Regions from separate parts of the Herbiconiux sp. 320_LB genome, predicted to be linked through region 2. Evidence: predicted binding sites of a transcription regulator. Region 2 holds the regulator's gene; the other holds the start of a gene.

Region 1 (8,275 bases), on a different contig from region 2:
CGCGCCCCCGGCTCGCACGAACCCCCGCACGAGGCCATCCCGCGTGACCAGACGCCGAGCAGCCACCGGGGCACGCCCCAGCAGGACTGAGGATGCAGTGACGCCCCGTCGCCCGCGCACCGGTGCGCTGGTCATGGTTCTCGCCCTCGACCTGGCCGCTGTCGCGGCTGTGGCCGCCATGGCCGCCGTGGCCGCCGTGGCGGCGGATCGCCACCGGAGTGGGACGGCTCTGACCGCCGGAGCATCCGCCGTCGGTTTCGCCACCTGGATCCCCGCGGCGATCGCCGTCGGTATTCGAGCAGGGGCACCCCGCTCGCGCCGCACGGAGGCGCGCGCACGCCGTCTCGTCCACCTCGGCTGGACGGCGAACACGGCCGGAACGCTCTCCGTCGCCGCTCTGGCCTCCTCGGCCGAGGGCCCCGGTTCGCGTCCGGCCGTGCTCGCCGGAGCGCTCGCACTGGGCGGGGCTGCCGCCAGCGCCTCCTACCTCGAGCTGCTCTGAGCTCCTCCGAGGTGCCCCGAACTGCTGCCGGCGCGACTCGTCAGCTCGTCAACGTCCTCTGGTCGTCGGATGCGGTCTTTGCCGCGGCCATCGCCGGTGACTCGGAGCCTGCCTGGCTCTGCACCTGGATCTTGCGCGGCTTCGCACGCTCGCTGACCGGGATGACGACGCTGAGCACACCGTTGTCGTAGCTCGCCGAGATGCCCGCCGTGTCGACGCCCTCACCGATGCTGAACTGGCGCAGGTACGACCCCGCGGGCCGCTCCTGGGCGAGCCACTTGGCGCCCTCGGCGCTGCCGGCGGTGCGCTGCGCCCGAATGGTGAGCAGCTGGCCGTCGACGTCGATGTCGACCGATCCCGGATCGACACCCGGCAGGTCGGCGTTCAGCACGTACCGGTCGGCGTCGCGGTACAGGTCGACGGGCATGACGCGGGGGCCCGGACGGGACTGGAGCAGGACGGCGGTGAGGCGGTCGAGCTCGCTGAAGGGGTCGAAGGTCATAGCCATGATGGATCAATCTCCTTCCGGATCAGGGGTTGAGTCACCTCGACTCAACTACTGAAAAATTAGCACTCTCTCCCACCGAGTGCCAAGCATCCGTAGCTCAAAATTCTCTTGGAAGTCGGCCGCCCTGCGAAGGTCACGGCCCGGTCAGGAGCGATTGAAGGCCGCGCCCGTAGAGGGCGACGACCTCTGCCGCCGGGGCCTCCACGAGGGAGGCGTCGTCATAGACCGTCAGCGCCACCATCAGGCCGATCAGCTGGGCTGCGAACAGATGGGCGCGCAGTTCGGCACCCGGCCCCTCCAGCCGGTCGACCAGCGGCGTCGCGAACTGCTGCACGATCGACACGCGCAGGTGGTCGCGGATGTCCGGGCGCGAGGACGCGCGGATGGTCGATCCGAACACCTCCAACCCGTCCCTCCGGTCGCGCAGCACCGACTCGACGACCCGGATCCCGAGATCGGAGATCGGACCGTCCAGAAGCCGCTGCCACCGCTCCCCCGGGTCGATCGACTCCAGGAACAGGTTCTCCTTCGATCCGAAATGGCGGGTGACCAGGGCGGGATTGACCTCCGCCGCGGCGGCGACGTCCCGGATGCCGACGGCGTCGTAGCCCTCCGCCGCGAAGAGCCGGGCCGCCGCTTCGAGGATGGAACGGCGGGCTCGAGCGGTGCGCTCGGCATTGGATACGCGTTCTGTCACCGGTCTCATTCCGCCAAACTTTGTATACGTCGTCTGCTTTCTTGCTAAGGTGCGATCGAACCCGGATCGCGACCCGTCGGCAGTCTTTCATCGAAGGCAGCGGCGGCGCCGAAGGTGAATCGTTTCAACGTCGAAAGGAACCCGTGATCTCCCGTCCCGCTCCCTCCGCTCCGCCGCGCCGGCTCCGTCGCGCGGCGGCCGTCGCCGTCGCCGCCTGCGTGCTGGCCTCGCCCCTTGCCCCCGCTTTCGGCCAGGGTGGGGCGCAATCCGCCTCCGCCGCAGCGGCCTCGTCCGCCCCGGCCGCCGCAGACGCCGCATCCGCCGCGGCGCCGGCATCCGCCGCATCGGGTTTCGCCGATCCGGCGGGCGACGTGCGCCCGCTGTACCGCTACTGGCTCCCCCTCGCCTACGTCGACGACGACGTGCTGCGCGACGAACTCCGCGACATCGCCGCCGCGGGCGCGGGCGGGGTCGAGGTCGCCCCGTTCGTGGTGCCCGGACAGGGCAATCAGAGCAACCCCTTCCTGGTGCAGTACGGCTGGGGCACCCCCGCCTGGGCGCACAAGATGGAGGTGATCACGGGCGAGGCGGCCGAGCTCGGCCTCAGCGTCGACCAGAACCTCGGGCCGCAGTACCCGCCGACGGTCCCCTCGCTCAACAGCTTCAACCAGCCCGAGGCCGAGCAGCAGCTTCTCTTCGCCACCGAGTACCGGCCCGCCGGGGCGAGCCGCGACGGAGCCCTCCCCCGACCGGCCACCGCGGTGCCCTCGGTCACGACCGCTTTCTGCGAGCCGGCCGCGGCGGGCGCCGCCCGGATCGGCGTCGCCTCGGTCGGCGGGTTCGCGGTCGGCGACACGATCACCGTCGGGTCCGGCGCGTCGGCCGAGCAGGTCTCCGTCACCGGCCTGGGCGACCGCCTCGCCGCCTGCGGCTCCCTCACCGTCTCGCCCCTCACGCAGGCGCACGCGAACGGCGAACCCGTGGTCGACGTGGCACGCACCACGCGCATCCGCACGCTCGTCGCCCAGTGCGCCGGCGCCTGCAGCCCGGGCGGCACCGGCCCGGTGCAACTCGTGCCCGAGTCGGTCGCCGACGTCACCGCTCAGGTCGACGCGGGCACGCTCGCCTACTCGTTCCCGGCCGGCAACGGCAATCCGTGGGTGCTGATCGATTTCACCCAGGCGCCCTCCGGTCTGATCGCCCAGCGCGGCGGCTACACCGCGACGCAGCCGAACTACGTGGTGGACCACCTCGGGGTCGGGGGCGTGCGCATCCAGTCCGACTTCTGGGACGAGAACGTCCTGACCCCGGCCGTGCAGGCCAATCTCGACCGCATCGGGCGGGGCGCCGTCTTCGAGGATTCGCTCGAGCTCGGCACCTCACAGAAGTGGACCTGGGGGCTACTCGACTCCTTCACCGAACGCCGCGGCTACGACCCGACGCTGCTGCTCCCGGCGATCGCCGGCATCGGCGTGCAGGGCACCGCGACACCCGCCTTCGACTTCGCCGGCAGCATCGGCGAGAAGGTCCGCGACGACTACCGCCAGACGGTCGGCGACCTCTACGTCGACGAGTACGTGACCCCGATGCAGGCCTGGGCGCAGACGCACGGGCTCGACTTCCGGGTGCAGGCCTACGGCACCCCCATCGCCACCGGCACCGCCTCCTCGGCAGCCGGCATCCCCGAGGGCGAGTCGCTCAACTTCGGCAGCCCCAACCCCGTGGGCGCCGAACAGGACTACCGCGTCGTCAGTGCGGGGGCGAACCTCGCGGGCAACGACGTGGTCTCGGTCGAGTGCTGCGCGGCCTTCCTCGGCGGGTACCGGTCCAGCGTCGCGGGCCCGAACGTCGGCGGCCAGTACGGGCAGGGCGGCGACGGCTCCCAGGTCGGCGGCAAGTACACCCAGGGCCTCCTCGACAGCGTCTACAAGGCCTACGCCGGAGGCGTCAACCAGCTCGTCTGGCACGGGTACCCCTACCGTGACGCCCCGAAAGGCGTCGGCACGAGCGGCCGCGACGGCGGCACCTGGCCCGGCTACAACCCGTGGGACATCTTCGGCGCGCTCAACGTCAACGACGCCTTCGGCCCCCGCCAGGCCAGCTGGGAGGACTACCGGGCGATCAACGACAGCCTGGCACGCACCCAGCTGATCCTCCGCGCGGGGCAGAGCCGGCTCGATCTCGGGGTCTACTACGAGGATCTCGGTCTCGCCGGCAGCTCGGTCGGCGACCAGCAGCCCGATCAACACCTGCTCGGCACCGGGTCGGCGACCTCCCGGGCCGGCTACAGCTACGACTACGTCGCCCCGTCGCACTTGCTCCGACCGGGCCTCGCGCCGGATGCCGACGGCGGCCTCTTCGCCGACACCGCCGACTACGACGCGATCGTGCTGAACGACCAGCGGACGATGTCGCTGCCGGCCGCCGAACGACTGCTCGCGCTCGCCCGCCAGGGCCTTCGCGTCTTCGTGGTCGGTCTCGCGCCCACCGAGCCGACGGGAGCCGGAGACGACCCGGCGGCCCTCTCGGCCACGGTGACCGCGCTGCTCGCCGAACCCTCGGTGACCCGCGTCCCGGACGAGTCCGGCCTGCCGGCCGCTCTGGCCGGTGCGGGCATCCTGCCGACCGTGACCCCCGAGGAGACGACGGATGCACTGGGCACCGTGCGCCGGGACGCCGGTGACACGACCTACGACTTCGTCTACAACCGGTCGGCCGCCGAGGTCGCACAGAACCTGACACTCCGCGGATCCGGCCTGCCCTACGCCCTCGACACCTGGACCGGGACCATCACCCCGATCACCCAGTACACGGTGGACGCCGACGGCTCCGGGGTCACGGTCCCGGTGAGGATCGCCCCGTACGACAAAGCCGTGATCGCGCTCGTCGACCCGGCGACCGCCGCAGCCGCAGGCAGCCCGTGGCCGGTCACCGCATCCGTCCACGCCGTGCGGAGCGACGCCGCCGTGGTCGGCGGGGCCGAGCCGGGCGGGCTCACCCTCCGTGCGGAGTCGGACGGGGTGTTCCGCACCGAGCTGAGCGACGGCCGCACCCTCCGCTCCACGGTCGACGGGCTCGCCGAACCGCGCGCCCTCGAGGACTGGACCCTCTCAGCCCAGACCTGGGGTCCGGGCGAGAACGCCTACACGACGGTGAAGACGGATGCGCCGTCGTTCGCCGTGCCGGCGACCGACGGCGGAGGCCTTCCGGCGTGGTCGGAGCTGTCGGCCCCGGTCGACCTGAGGAACGCCTCGGGCATCGGCACCTACAGCACCACGATCGACCTCGGCGCCGACTGGACCCCCGACGACGGGGCGTACCTCTCTCTCGGCGACGTGCTCGACACGGCACAGGTGCAGGTGAACGGCGTCGCCGTGACGGTCGACCAGTCCGACCGCGGGCGGATCGATCTGGGCGGCACGCTCCGGCCCGGCGCGAACACCCTCACCGTGCGGGTCGCGACGACCATGTTCAACGCGGTGCGGGCGACCGGAGACAGCAACTACCAGCTGCCCCCCGTGCAACGTACTGGCCTTCTCGGCCCGGTGTCGCTGACGCCCTACCGCACGGTGCCGCTGGACGTCGCGGTGCCGACGCCCGAGCCGACGGAGCCCGGTACGACCCCGACTCCGACACCCACGCCGGGACCGGCGGGATCCGGCACACCCGGCGCCGGTGACGGCGGCGGCTCGTCGCCCGCCTCGGCCGACCCGCGCTCGGGAGACCTCGCGTCGACCGGCGCGGTCGTGCTGCCGATCGTCGCGATCGGCGCGCTGCTGACCGCCGCGGGCGGATTCCTCCTCGTGCGCCGCCGCCGCGACCGCCGCGCCTGACCCGGGGCGCGCTCCGGCACCACCCGCCGGAGCGCGCTCCCCAGGCCCCCTCGGCCTCTCGGAGGCATCCGCCGCGACCATCCGGCTTCGTCGCGTTCTCGCCCCGGGCGCGCCATGATGGATGCGGCGACCAGGACGGCCGCCGGACCGAGAGGACGCACGTCATGGCATACGAGGTCGACTTCGTCACCGTCTCCCCCGTCGGCCTGGAATCGTCGCCGGTCGTCGACGCCCTCGCCGGCCTCCGCGCCAACGAGGCCCGCTACTACAAGAACAAGTACGACCACACCTTCACGGTGCTGGCCGCCGACGAGCCCGCCGCGCAGGCGATCATCGACTGGGTGCACGGCATCCTGAAGGACGAGAAGGAGCTGGTCATCGACTCGACGCCGCTGGAGGCCACCGAGTTCGAGGTCGAGGGCCTCCGGATGGCCTACGTCTTCTACGAGAGCGGCCTCTCGGTCAATGTGATGTACGCGGTGGAGGCCGGCGGCAAGCGTGCGGTCGGGTTCAAGCTCTCCGACGGGATGGAGGTGCCGGCCGAGCTCGCCGACCGATTCAAGTTCGCCCGGCAGCGGTCCAAGCTCGCCGGCACCATCCGCGGCTCGTACTTCGTGATCAAGAAGGAGCACTGACCCCGCGCACGACCGCGGACGACAAGAGGACCGGACGCCCTGGGGCGCCCGGTCCTCTTGTCTGTCTATCTGTCGACGGAACCCGGCGTTATGCGACCCGGCGACGACGCACGACGCGCCAGACCAGAACCGCTCCGGCCGCCATCACGACACTGCCGATCGCGAGGATCGCACCGGCCGGCAGACCGGTCGCGGCGAGCGCGCCGCTGCCGTCGGCCGCGACGTTCGAGCCGGGGGTGCCGGGCGCGGGCGTCGTGGTCGGTGCGGGGGTGCCGGCCGGGTCGGCGTAGGAGAGCCCGGCCCGGTAGGCGAACAGGGGGTTCGCCGTGTCGTTCGGCACGTCGGAGTACTGCGCGGCCACCTCGGCCATGCTCGACGGCAGCTCGAACGGCAGCGTGCCCTGGGGCGACGCGACGCCGGTCAGCACATTGAGCACGGCTTCGTCCGAGGCGCCGTAGGCGGCGAGCACCGCGTCCGAGTTCTCGAGCACGTTGCCGAGCACGAGCGGGCGGGACAGCTGCGGCACCGCGATGGTGAGCGCACCGGCCGCGTGGGCGGCGGCGAGCGCCTGGAAGTCGGCTTCCTGACCGGTGAAGTTGAGGTCGGTCAGGTCGTTCCCTCCGCGCGGGTCGGTGAGGCGCACGATCGCGACGTCCGCAGCGGCGGGGTCGGTGACCGGCACGAAGCCTGCGGCCACGGCCGCGGCGTCGGTGATGCCGGAGAGGAACACGGTGCGGCCGGCGCCGGCGCCGAGCGGAAGGGCGTCGCCCTCGTTCTCCAGCAGGGTCAGCGAGCGCTGCTGCGCGTCGAGACCCACCGCACGGGATGCGGCCGAGCCGACGACCTCATCGGCCACGGCCGGGTCGACGTACGGGTTCTCGAACAGGCCGAGGTCGAACTTCTGCGTGAGCACCCGGGCCGCGGCCTCGGTGACCCGCGCGTCGCTCAGGTAGCCCAGGTTCACGGCGTCGACGACGTTCTGCGGCTTGTCGCTGCCGCCGATGATGTCGACCCCGGCGTTGATCGCGCTGGCGTAGCGCTGGGGCAGCGTCAGGTTCTCCACGCCCCAGGGCATTCCCGCACCCCACGGTCCGACGAAGGATGCCGGCGGGCGCCGGTCGAGGCACTCCTGCGGGCAGTCGTTGGCGATGCCCCAGTCGGAGGTGATCACGCCGTCGAAGCCGTACTGGCCGCGCAGCAGATCCTGCAGCAGGAACTCGTTGTGCCCGGCGCCGACCTGCTCGAGCGGCGTGCCGTCGATCGAGAGGTCCTTGAGGATCGAGTACGTGGGCATGATGCCCGCGGCGCCGGATTCGAACGCGCCCTCGTAGGGGATCACGTGCTCGGCGAAGTTGTCGCCGGGGAAGGTCGCGTAGCGGCCGTAGTAGTAGTGGCTGTCGTAGCCGTTCTGCTGGGCGCCGTAGCCGACCCAGTGCTTGACGACGGTCGCGACGCTGTCGGGGCCGATGCCCTCGGTGCCGCCCTGCAGGCCGGTGACGTAGGCGGCGACCTGGCTCTTCGCATCCACACCGACCGACCCGAAGGTGCCGTTGATGCGGGTCCAGCGCGGCTCGGTCGCGATGTCGGCCTGGGGCGAGAGGGCCTCGCGGATGCCGACGGCCGCGTACTCCTCGCGGATGATGTCGCCCATCTGCTGGGTCAGCGCCGGGTCGTTCACGGCGCCCATGCCGATCGCGTCCGGGAAGGGGGTGAAGTCGCCGTTGGAGACGGTCTGGCCCTCGGTGACGGTGAAGCCCGAGCGGGGGTCGGTGCTGATCAGCAGCGGGATGCCGAAGGGCTGCGCCTCGGCGAGCTGCTGGAGGGTGTTGTGCTGCTCGGCCAGCGTGACGGCGTCGACGCCGAGCCGGGAGATGTAGGTGGTGATGTGACCGTTCTGCAGGAAGCCGTTGAACGAGTTCAGGTCGTAGGTGCCCTGGCCGGTGAGGCTGGCGTGCATCAGCAGGCCGGCCTTCTGCGCGAGGTCGAGGCGGCCGACGAGGTCGGCGGCACGCTCGGAGGAGGTCAGACGCCAGTCCTCGTAGGGCGTCAGGTCGCCGCTGCCGTCGAGGTCGCGGAACTGCAGACCGTCGACGGTGATGA
Region 2 (8,275 bases):
GCGTCGAAGACCTGCTCGACCGGGTGGTCGAGCGCATCCCGGCCCCGGTGGGCGATCCGGATGCGGCGGCCCGCGCGATGATCTTCGACTCGGTCTACGACGCCTACCGCGGCGTGGTCACCTACGTCCGCATGATCGACGGGCACCTGAGCCCGCGCGAGCGCATCCAGATGATGTCGACCCGCGCCACCCACGAGATCCTCGAGATCGGGGTGTCGAGCCCGGAGCCGACCCCGTCGAAGGGCCTCGGCGTCGGCGAGGTCGGCTACCTGATCACGGGCGTGAAAGACGTGCGGCAGTCCAAGGTCGGCGACACGGTCACGACGGCGGCGAAGCCCGCGACCGTGGCCCTGCCGGGGTACACCGAGCCGCTGCCGATGGTGTTCTCGGGCCTCTACCCGATCGACGGCAGCGACTACCCGGTGCTGCGCGAGGCGCTCGACAAGCTGAAGCTCAGCGATGCCGCCCTGGTGTACGAGCCCGAGACCTCGGTCGCGCTGGGCTTCGGCTTCCGCTGCGGCTTCCTCGGCCTCCTGCACCTCGAGATCATCACCGAGCGGCTCGAGCGCGAGTTCAACCTCGACCTGATCGCGACCGCCCCGAGCGTGATCTACGAGGTGACCACCGAAGACAAGAAGACGGTCACTGTCACGAACCCGAGCGAGTTCCCCGGCGGCAAGATCGCCAACGTCAAGGAGCCGGTCGTGAACGCGGCCATCCTGGCGCCGAAGGACTACGTCGGCACGATCATGGAGCTCTGCCAGAGCCGCCGCGGCACCCTCCAGGGCATGGACTACCTGGGTGAAGACCGGGTCGAGATCAAGTACACCATGCCGCTCGGCGAGATCGTCTTCGACTTCTTCGACAACCTCAAGTCGAAGACCGCCGGCTACGCGAGCCTCGACTACGAGCCCGCGGGCGAGCAGGAGGCCGACCTGGTGAAGGTCGACATCCTGCTCCAGGGCGAGCAGGTCGACGCCTTCAGCGCGATCGTGCATCGCGACAAGGCCTACGCCTACGGCGTGCTGATGACCGGCCGCCTGCGCGAGCTGATCCCGCGCCAGCAGTTCGAGGTGCCGATCCAGGCCGCCATCGGCGCCCGGATCATCGCCCGCGAGTCGATCCGCGCGATGCGGAAGGACGTGCTCGCCAAGTGCTACGGCGGTGACATCACCCGCAAGCGCAAGCTGCTCGAGAAGCAGAAGGAGGGCAAGAAGCGGATGAAGATGGTCGGCCGCGTCGAGGTGCCCCAGGAGGCCTTCATCGCCGCCCTCTCCGGTGACACGGAGAAGAAGGACAAGAAGTAGCCGTGGCCTCCACCCTCGCGAAGACCTCGCCCGCCGAGGCTCCGCTCAGCTACGCGGCCGTCGGGGCGACGCAAGCCGCCGACCTCCTCTACTACCCGCCGAAGGGCTTCCACCCGATGGAGCGTCGTGCGCGGCTCGGCAGCGGCGCCGCCCGTTTCGAGACCGCGTCGGCGAAGCTGATGGCCTGGGGCGTGCAGCGCGGCTCCGGCATCGCCGTGGGCGAGATCACGCTCCCGGCCCCGACCGAGACCGACTACGCCGGGCTGGTCTACGACCAGGCGGGCATCCCCGTCGCGCCCCGGTCGGCCGACCCCGAGCAGGCCTATGGAGAAGACGGCACGCCCCTGGTCTCCCCGGGCACCACCGCGGTGCTCACCGTGCGCGCCTTCGGCATCCCCGTCAAGGCGCCCGTGCGGGTCGTCTACCTGGTGAACGAGCCGGGGCGACTGGGCTTCGCCTACGGCACGCTGCCCGGGCATCCGGAGTCCGGCGAGGAGCTCTTCCTGGTCGAGCACCTCTCCGACGACTCGGTCTGGATCGTCATCCGCGCCTTCTCGCGCCCGAGCACCTGGTACTACGCCCTCGGCCTGCCCGTGCTGCGCCTCTTCCAGGCCCGCGCGACCAAGAAGTACCTGCGTTCGCTGATGCCGGCGATGGGGGCGTAGGAGGCCGTGCCCTCCGTCCTGCCACTCGGCGATCCGGCTCCGGCCGACGGCCTCCTTCCGGTTGACGGTGCCCTGCGCTCGGCCGAGCGTGATCTCAGCCTCTACGTGCACGTCCCGTTCTGCCGGGTGCGCTGCGGCTACTGCGACTTCAACACCTACACGGCCACCGAGCTGCGCGGCGTGAAGCAGTCCGACTACGCCTCGCAGGCGGTCGCCGAGATGCGCTTCGCCGGCGAGGTGCTCGGCGCCTCCGGCGTTCCGCCGCGGCCGCTGTCGACCGTCTTCTTCGGCGGCGGCACGCCCACGCTCCTGCCCGCGGTGCAGCTCACGGCCATGCTCGGTGCGGCGCGCGAGGAGTGGGGGTTCGCTCCGGATGCGGAGATCACCACCGAGGCCAACCCCGACTCCGTCGACGCCGAGTACCTGACGACGCTGGCCGAGGCCGGTTTCACCCGCGTGAGCTTCGGGATGCAGTCGGCCGTGCCGAGCGTGCTCGCGACGCTCGAGCGCACCCACGACCCGGCCCGCATCCCGGATGTGGTCGGCTGGGCGAAGGACGCGGGGCTCCAGGTCAGCCTCGACCTGATCTACGGCACCCCGGGGGAGACCCTCGACGACTGGAAGCGGTCGCTCGACGCGGCCGTGGCGAACGACCCCGACCACATCTCCGCCTACGCGCTGATCGTGGAGGAGGGCACGAAGCTCGCCCGCCAGATCCGCTCCGGTGTGGTCGCCGCGCCCTCGGACGACCTGCAGGCCGACATGTACGAGCTGGCCGACCGCACCCTCGGCGGTGCGGGGTACGACTGGTACGAGGTCAGCAACTGGTCGAAGGATGCCTCGACGCGCTCCCGGCACAACCTCGGCTACTGGGTCGGCAACGACTGGTGGGGCATCGGTCCGGGCTCGCACAGCTACGTCGGCGACACCCGCTGGTGGAACGTGAAGCACCCCGCGGCCTACGCCCAGCGGATCGCCGCAGGAGAGTCGCCCGCCGCCGGCCGCGAGACCATCGACGACGGCACGCGCGAGCTCGAGCGCATCCTGCTGGAGAGCCGGGTGCGCGACCGGCTGCGCATCCGCTCGCTCGCCCCCGAGGCGCGGCGCGAGGTGGCCGGCCTGATCGCCGAGGGACTCGTCGACGGCCCCGCCGCGGTGCGCGGCACCCTCGACCTCACCCTGCGCGGCCGGCTCCTGGCCGACACGGTCGTGCGTCGCCTGACCTGACGGCCGGAGACGACGAAGCGGCGACCGAGGAGATCCTCGATCGCCGCCCCGGAGCCGTTGCGTTACTTGATGAAGCGGAAGTTGAACGGGTAGCGGTAGGTGCCGCCGCCGTTGACCTTCACGCCACCGATGATCGGGAACACGATCTGCACGGCCAGCAGCGCCAGCCAGAGCAGCGTGCCGATGATGAAGCCGACGATCGGGATGAACTGCAGGATCACGTTGACGATCGAGTAGGCCACCCAGACGATGGCCATCGTGATCTGGAAGTTCGTGGACTCCTTGCCCTCCTGGTTGGTCAGGGGGCCGCGGTCTTTGAAGACCAGCCAGATGATCAGCGGCGGCAGGATGAACAGCACGCCGCCGATGTGCGACCACATGGCCCACTGCTTGTCTTCGGCCTGGGTGAGCGGTGCCGCTCCGGCCGTGGGCTGGTAGCCGGCCTGCGGCTGCTGGTACCCGGGCTGCTGGTAGCCGGGCTGCTGGTAACCCGACGGCGGCGCCTGGTAACCGGGCGGGGGAGCCTGATATCCCGGAGGCGGAGTCGGCTGCCCCTGCTGCGGCGGCGTCGGCTGCCCGGAGGCCGGGTCGTACGGCGGTGTTGCGTTGGGGTCGGTCATTGTCTCGCGCCTTTCAGACGTTGGGCGTTCTTACAGGTGGCAGGATAGCGCCAGGGTCCCCGGGCGGCAATGATCCGCGCCCAGGGTGTTCGGAACCGGTCGGCCCGGATGCGCGTTATGATTAGCACTCAAGCTGCGCGAGTGCCAATGCGCGGGCTTCGGCTCGGAAGGAGGTGTGTCTGATGGTGTCGGACCGCAGTCTGGAAGTGTTGAGGGTGATCGTGCAGGACTACGTCGCCTCCCGCGAGCCCGTCGGCTCCAAAAGCATCGCCGAGCGTCACTCGTTCGGCGTCTCGGCGGCCACCATCCGCAACGACATGGCGCTGCTGGAGGAGGAGGAGCTGATCACGGCCCCCCACACCTCCTCGGGCCGCGTGCCGACCGACAAGGGCTACCGCCTGTTCGTCGACCACCTCTCCGACCTCCGGCCGCTCTCCTCGGCGCAGCGCCACGCGATCGAGACCTTCCTGGGCTCCTCGGTCGACGTCGACGACGTCCTGGCCCGCACGGTGCGGCTGCTGTCGCAGCTCACCCGCCAGGTGGCCCTGGTGCAGTACCCGCTGCGCTCGCAGGCCAAGGTCCGTCACGTCGAACTGGTCGCGCTCGCGCCGCGGAAGCTCCTGACCGTCATCATCACCGACAACGGCCACGTCGAGCAGCGGGTGGTCGACGTGCCCGCCGACCTCGACGACCGCCTGATCGGCGACCTCCGCCTCCGCTTCAACGAGGCGGTCTCGGGGCTCGGCCTCCTCGAGGCGGCCGACGCGCTCGACGGCGTCGCCGCCCGCTTCCCGGCCGAATCGGCCCCGGTGGCGGCCGCGGTGGCGGCGACCCTGCACGAGCAGGTGTCGGCGAACCGCCAGGAGAAGCTCCTGATCGCAGGAGCCGCGAACCTCGTGCGCACGGAGGACGACTTCCACGGCAGCATCCTGCCGGTGCTCGAAGCGGTCGAGGAGCAGGTCGTGCTCCTCCGCCTGTTCAGCGAGATGGAGGCCGACCAGCGCGGCGTCACCGTCTCGATCGGCCGCGAGAACGAGTCCTTCGGGCTCGGCGAGACCTCCATCCTCGCCAGCGGCTACACCGGCGTCGGCAGCGCCGTCTCCCGGCTGGGCGTGCTCGGCCCCACCCGGATGGACTACTCCAGCAACATCTCCGCGGTCCGCGCCGTCGCGCGGTACCTCTCCCGCTCCCTGGGCGAGTCGGGCGGCGCGGTCTGAGGCCGAGGCCGACGACCCCACCCGATCACCCCGACCACCCGACCCCACGAACGATCGAACGAACTCGAAACGAAGGAGAAGCCCAGCGTGGCTGACCATTACGACGTGCTCGGCGTCTCCCGCGAGGCGACCCCCGAGGAGATCAAGAAGGCCTACCGGCGACTCGCGCGCGAGCTGCACCCCGACGTCAACCCGAGTCCGGATGCGCAGGAGAAGTTCAAGCAGGTCACCCACGCCTACGACGTGCTGAGCGATCCCGGCCAGCGCCGCGACTACGACCGAGGCCCCCAGCAGGGCTTCGGCGGCGGCGCCGGCGGCGGCTTCGGCGGCTTCGGCGACATCTTCGAGACCTTCTTCGGCGGGCAGGGCGGCGGCCAGCGCGGCCCGAAGTCGCGCGCCGAGCGGGGCCAGGACGCGTTGCTCCGCGTCGAGGTCGACCTCGGCGAGGTCATCTTCGGGGCGCACCGCGACCTCGAGGTCGACACCGCGGTGCTCTGCGAGACCTGCAACGGCTCCTGCTGCCAGCCCGGCACCTCTCCCGTGACCTGCGACATCTGCCACGGCACCGGCTCGATCCAGCGCACCGTGCGCTCGCTGCTCGGCAACGTCGTGACCAGCGCCCCCTGCGGCACCTGCCGCGGCTACGGCACGGTCATCCCGAACCCGTGCCCCACGTGCCAGGGTCAGGGTCGCGTGCGTGCGCGCCGCACCATCCCGGTCGACATCCCCGCGGGCGTCGACACCGGCCTGCGTCTCCAGCTGCCCGGTCAGGGCGAGGTCGGCCCGGCCGGCGGCCCGCAGGGCGACGTCTACCTCGAGATGAAGGTGCGCCACCACGACGTCTTCTCCCGCAACGAGGACGACCTGCTCTGCACCCTCGAGGTGCAGATGTGGGATGCGGTGCTCGGCACCACCACCTCGATCAAGGCGCTCGACGGCGACATCGAGCTCGAGCTCAAGCCCGGCATCCAGAGCGCCGAGGTGCTCACGGTCAAGGGCCGCGGCATCACGCACCTCCGCGGCGGCGGTCGCGGCGACCTGCGGGTCGGCATCCAGGTGGTCACGCCCACCAAGCTCGACCACAAGCAGAAGGAGCTGATGAAGCAGCTCGCCGGGGCGCACAAGTACCCGGCGCCCTCGCTCGGCCAGTTCCAGCAGGGCCTGTTCGCCAAGCTCCGCGACCGCTTCCTCAACGTCTGAGGCCACCGATGAGCTCCCTCTTCCTCCGCGACGACCTGGCGCTCGTCCCGCACGGCGTCGGCGAGGTGGTCGCCCTCGACGGCGACGAGGCCCGCCACGCGGCGACGGTGAACCGGATGCGCGTGGGCGAGCACACCGCGATCGGCGACGGTCGCGGCCTGGTCGTGCGCGGCATCGTGGTCAAGGCCGAGGCCCGCGAGCTCGAGATCGTGGTCGACGCGGTCGACATGCATCCCGAGCCCGCGCCCATGATCACGCTGGTGCAGGCCCTGGCGAAGGGGGATCGCGACGAGCGCGCCGTCCAGGCCGCGACCGAGCTCGGGGTCGGCGCGGTCGTGCCGTGGCAGGCCGAGCGCTCGATCTCGCGCTGGGCCGGGCCCAAGGAGCAGAAGGGCGTCGAGCGCTGGCGGAGCATCGTGCGCGAGGCGGCGAAGCAGTCCATCCGCCCTTTCGTGCCGGTCGTCGGCGACCTCGCCTCGACCGAGGAGCTGGCCCGGCGCGTCACCGGTGTCCGGATGCTCGTGCTCGAGCCGACCGCCACCACTCGCCTCACCGAGGTCGACGTGGCGGGCGCCACCGGCGACGACTCGCGGCCGATCGTGCTCGTGGTCGGGCCGGAGGGCGGCATCTCGCCGCGGGAGCTCGACCTGCTCACCGAGGCCGGCGCCGAGACCGTCCGCCTCGGCCCGGAGGTGCTGCGCACGTCGACGGCGGGGCCGGCCGCCCTGGCCGTGCTCAACGTGGCGCTCGAACGCTGGTAGCGAACCCGGTGCATCCGGGGGCGTCCACCCCCTTCGAACGTCGGTCGTGAAAAGTAGGATGGAAGCATGTCTCACGAATCCCCGGCGCCCTCGATCTTCAGCAGGATCGTCGCGCGCGAGATCCCGGCGACCATCCTGCGCGAGAACGACCGCCTGATCGCGTTCGAAGACGTCGCTCCGAAGGCGCCGGTGCACGTACTGATCGTTCCGAAGACCGAGCAGTACCGCGACGTGGTCGAACTGGCCGCGGGCGACCCCGAACTCCTCGCGGAGATCGTCGCCACAGCGAAGTCCCTCGCCGAGGAGCTCGCTGACGGAGACTTCCGCCTCATCTTCAACACCGGAGGCAACTCCGGGCAGACCGTCTTCCACGTGCACGCCCACGTGCTCGCGGGCGGTCTGAAGGAATAGCACTTGGCATCCTCTGAACCCACCTCCCCCCTGTCCACCCCGTCGAACGGGGCCTCCCGCTCGGTCGGCCCGTCCGCACCGCAGGGCGACGGCGAGGCGCGACTGCACATCGACGGCATCGAGATGGTGCGCCTGCTCGGTCCGCAGGACCGACTGCTCACCACGGTCGAGAAGCAGTTCCCGCTCGTCACCGTGCACGTCCGCGGCAACGACATCACCCTCTCCGGCGACGCCGACCAGGTCGACGCGGCGCGGCGTCTGGTCGAAGAACTGCTGCTGATGGTGCGCGACGGCCGCGACCTCACCCAGACCGAGGTCGCCACCTCCGCCCGCATCCTCGAGGGCGACCGCAGCACCAGCCCCGCCGAGCTCCTCAGCCAGGCGATCGTGACCGCCCGCGGCAAGAGCGTGCGGCCCAAGACGCTCGGCCAGAAAGACTACGTCGACGCGATCGACGAGAACACGATCGTCTTCGGCATCGGCCCGGCCGGTACCGGCAAGACCTATCTCGCCATGGCGAAGGCCGTGCAGGCCCTCCAGCGCAAGGAGGTCGAGCGGATCATCCTGACCCGTCCGGCGGTCGAGGCGGGGGAGCGGCTGGGCTACCTTCCCGGCACCCTCACCGACAAGATCGACCCCTACCTCCGGCCGCTCTACGACGCGCTCAACGAGATGATGGATCCGGAGATCGTGCCCAAGCTGCTCGCGGCCGGCACGATCGAGGTCGCACCGCTGGCCTACATGCGCGGCCGCACGCTCAACAACTCGTTCATCGTGCTCGACGAGGCGCAGAACACCACCCCCGAGCAGATGAAGATGTTCCTCACCCGGCTGGGCTTCGGCTCGAAGATGGTGGTCACCGGCGAC

Evidence for each region. Region 2 encodes HrcA, which represses chaperone genes, less so after heat shock. Its sites were predicted from a motif close to TTNGCACTCGNNNNNNNCGAGTGCNAA; they were not measured.
Region 1: AC59HU_RS03935 (Hsp20/alpha crystallin family protein) is a predicted target of HrcA. The motif match lies at 1,070-1,096, and genes of this name have one in related genera.

What each region holds. Positions count from the first base shown of each region.
Region 1 is NZ_JCAWAD010000001.1:853,610-861,884, forward strand. It holds gene AC59HU_RS03925 (hypothetical protein) at 1-90, shown strand, start outside; gene AC59HU_RS03930 (hypothetical protein) at 98-502, shown strand; gene AC59HU_RS03935 (Hsp20/alpha crystallin family protein) at 543-1,010, opposite strand; gene AC59HU_RS03940 (TetR/AcrR family transcriptional regulator) at 1,144-1,707, opposite strand; gene AC59HU_RS03945 (glycosyl hydrolase) at 1,851-5,540, shown strand; gene AC59HU_RS03950 (DUF8821 family protein) at 5,705-6,175, shown strand; gene AC59HU_RS03955 (glycoside hydrolase family 3 protein) at 6,264-8,275, opposite strand, start outside.
Region 2 is NZ_JCAWAD010000004.1:379,727-388,001, forward strand. It holds gene lepA (translation elongation factor 4) at 1-1,307, shown strand, start outside; gene AC59HU_RS13175 (DUF1990 domain-containing protein) at 1,310-1,972, shown strand; gene hemW (radical SAM family heme chaperone HemW) at 1,979-3,199, shown strand; gene AC59HU_RS13185 (DUF4870 domain-containing protein) at 3,262-3,819, opposite strand; gene hrcA (heat-inducible transcriptional repressor HrcA) at 4,002-5,036, shown strand; gene dnaJ (molecular chaperone DnaJ) at 5,124-6,236, shown strand; gene AC59HU_RS13200 (16S rRNA (uracil(1498)-N(3))-methyltransferase) at 6,245-6,997, shown strand; gene AC59HU_RS13205 (HIT domain-containing protein) at 7,064-7,408, shown strand; gene AC59HU_RS13210 (PhoH family protein) at 7,532-8,275, shown strand, end outside.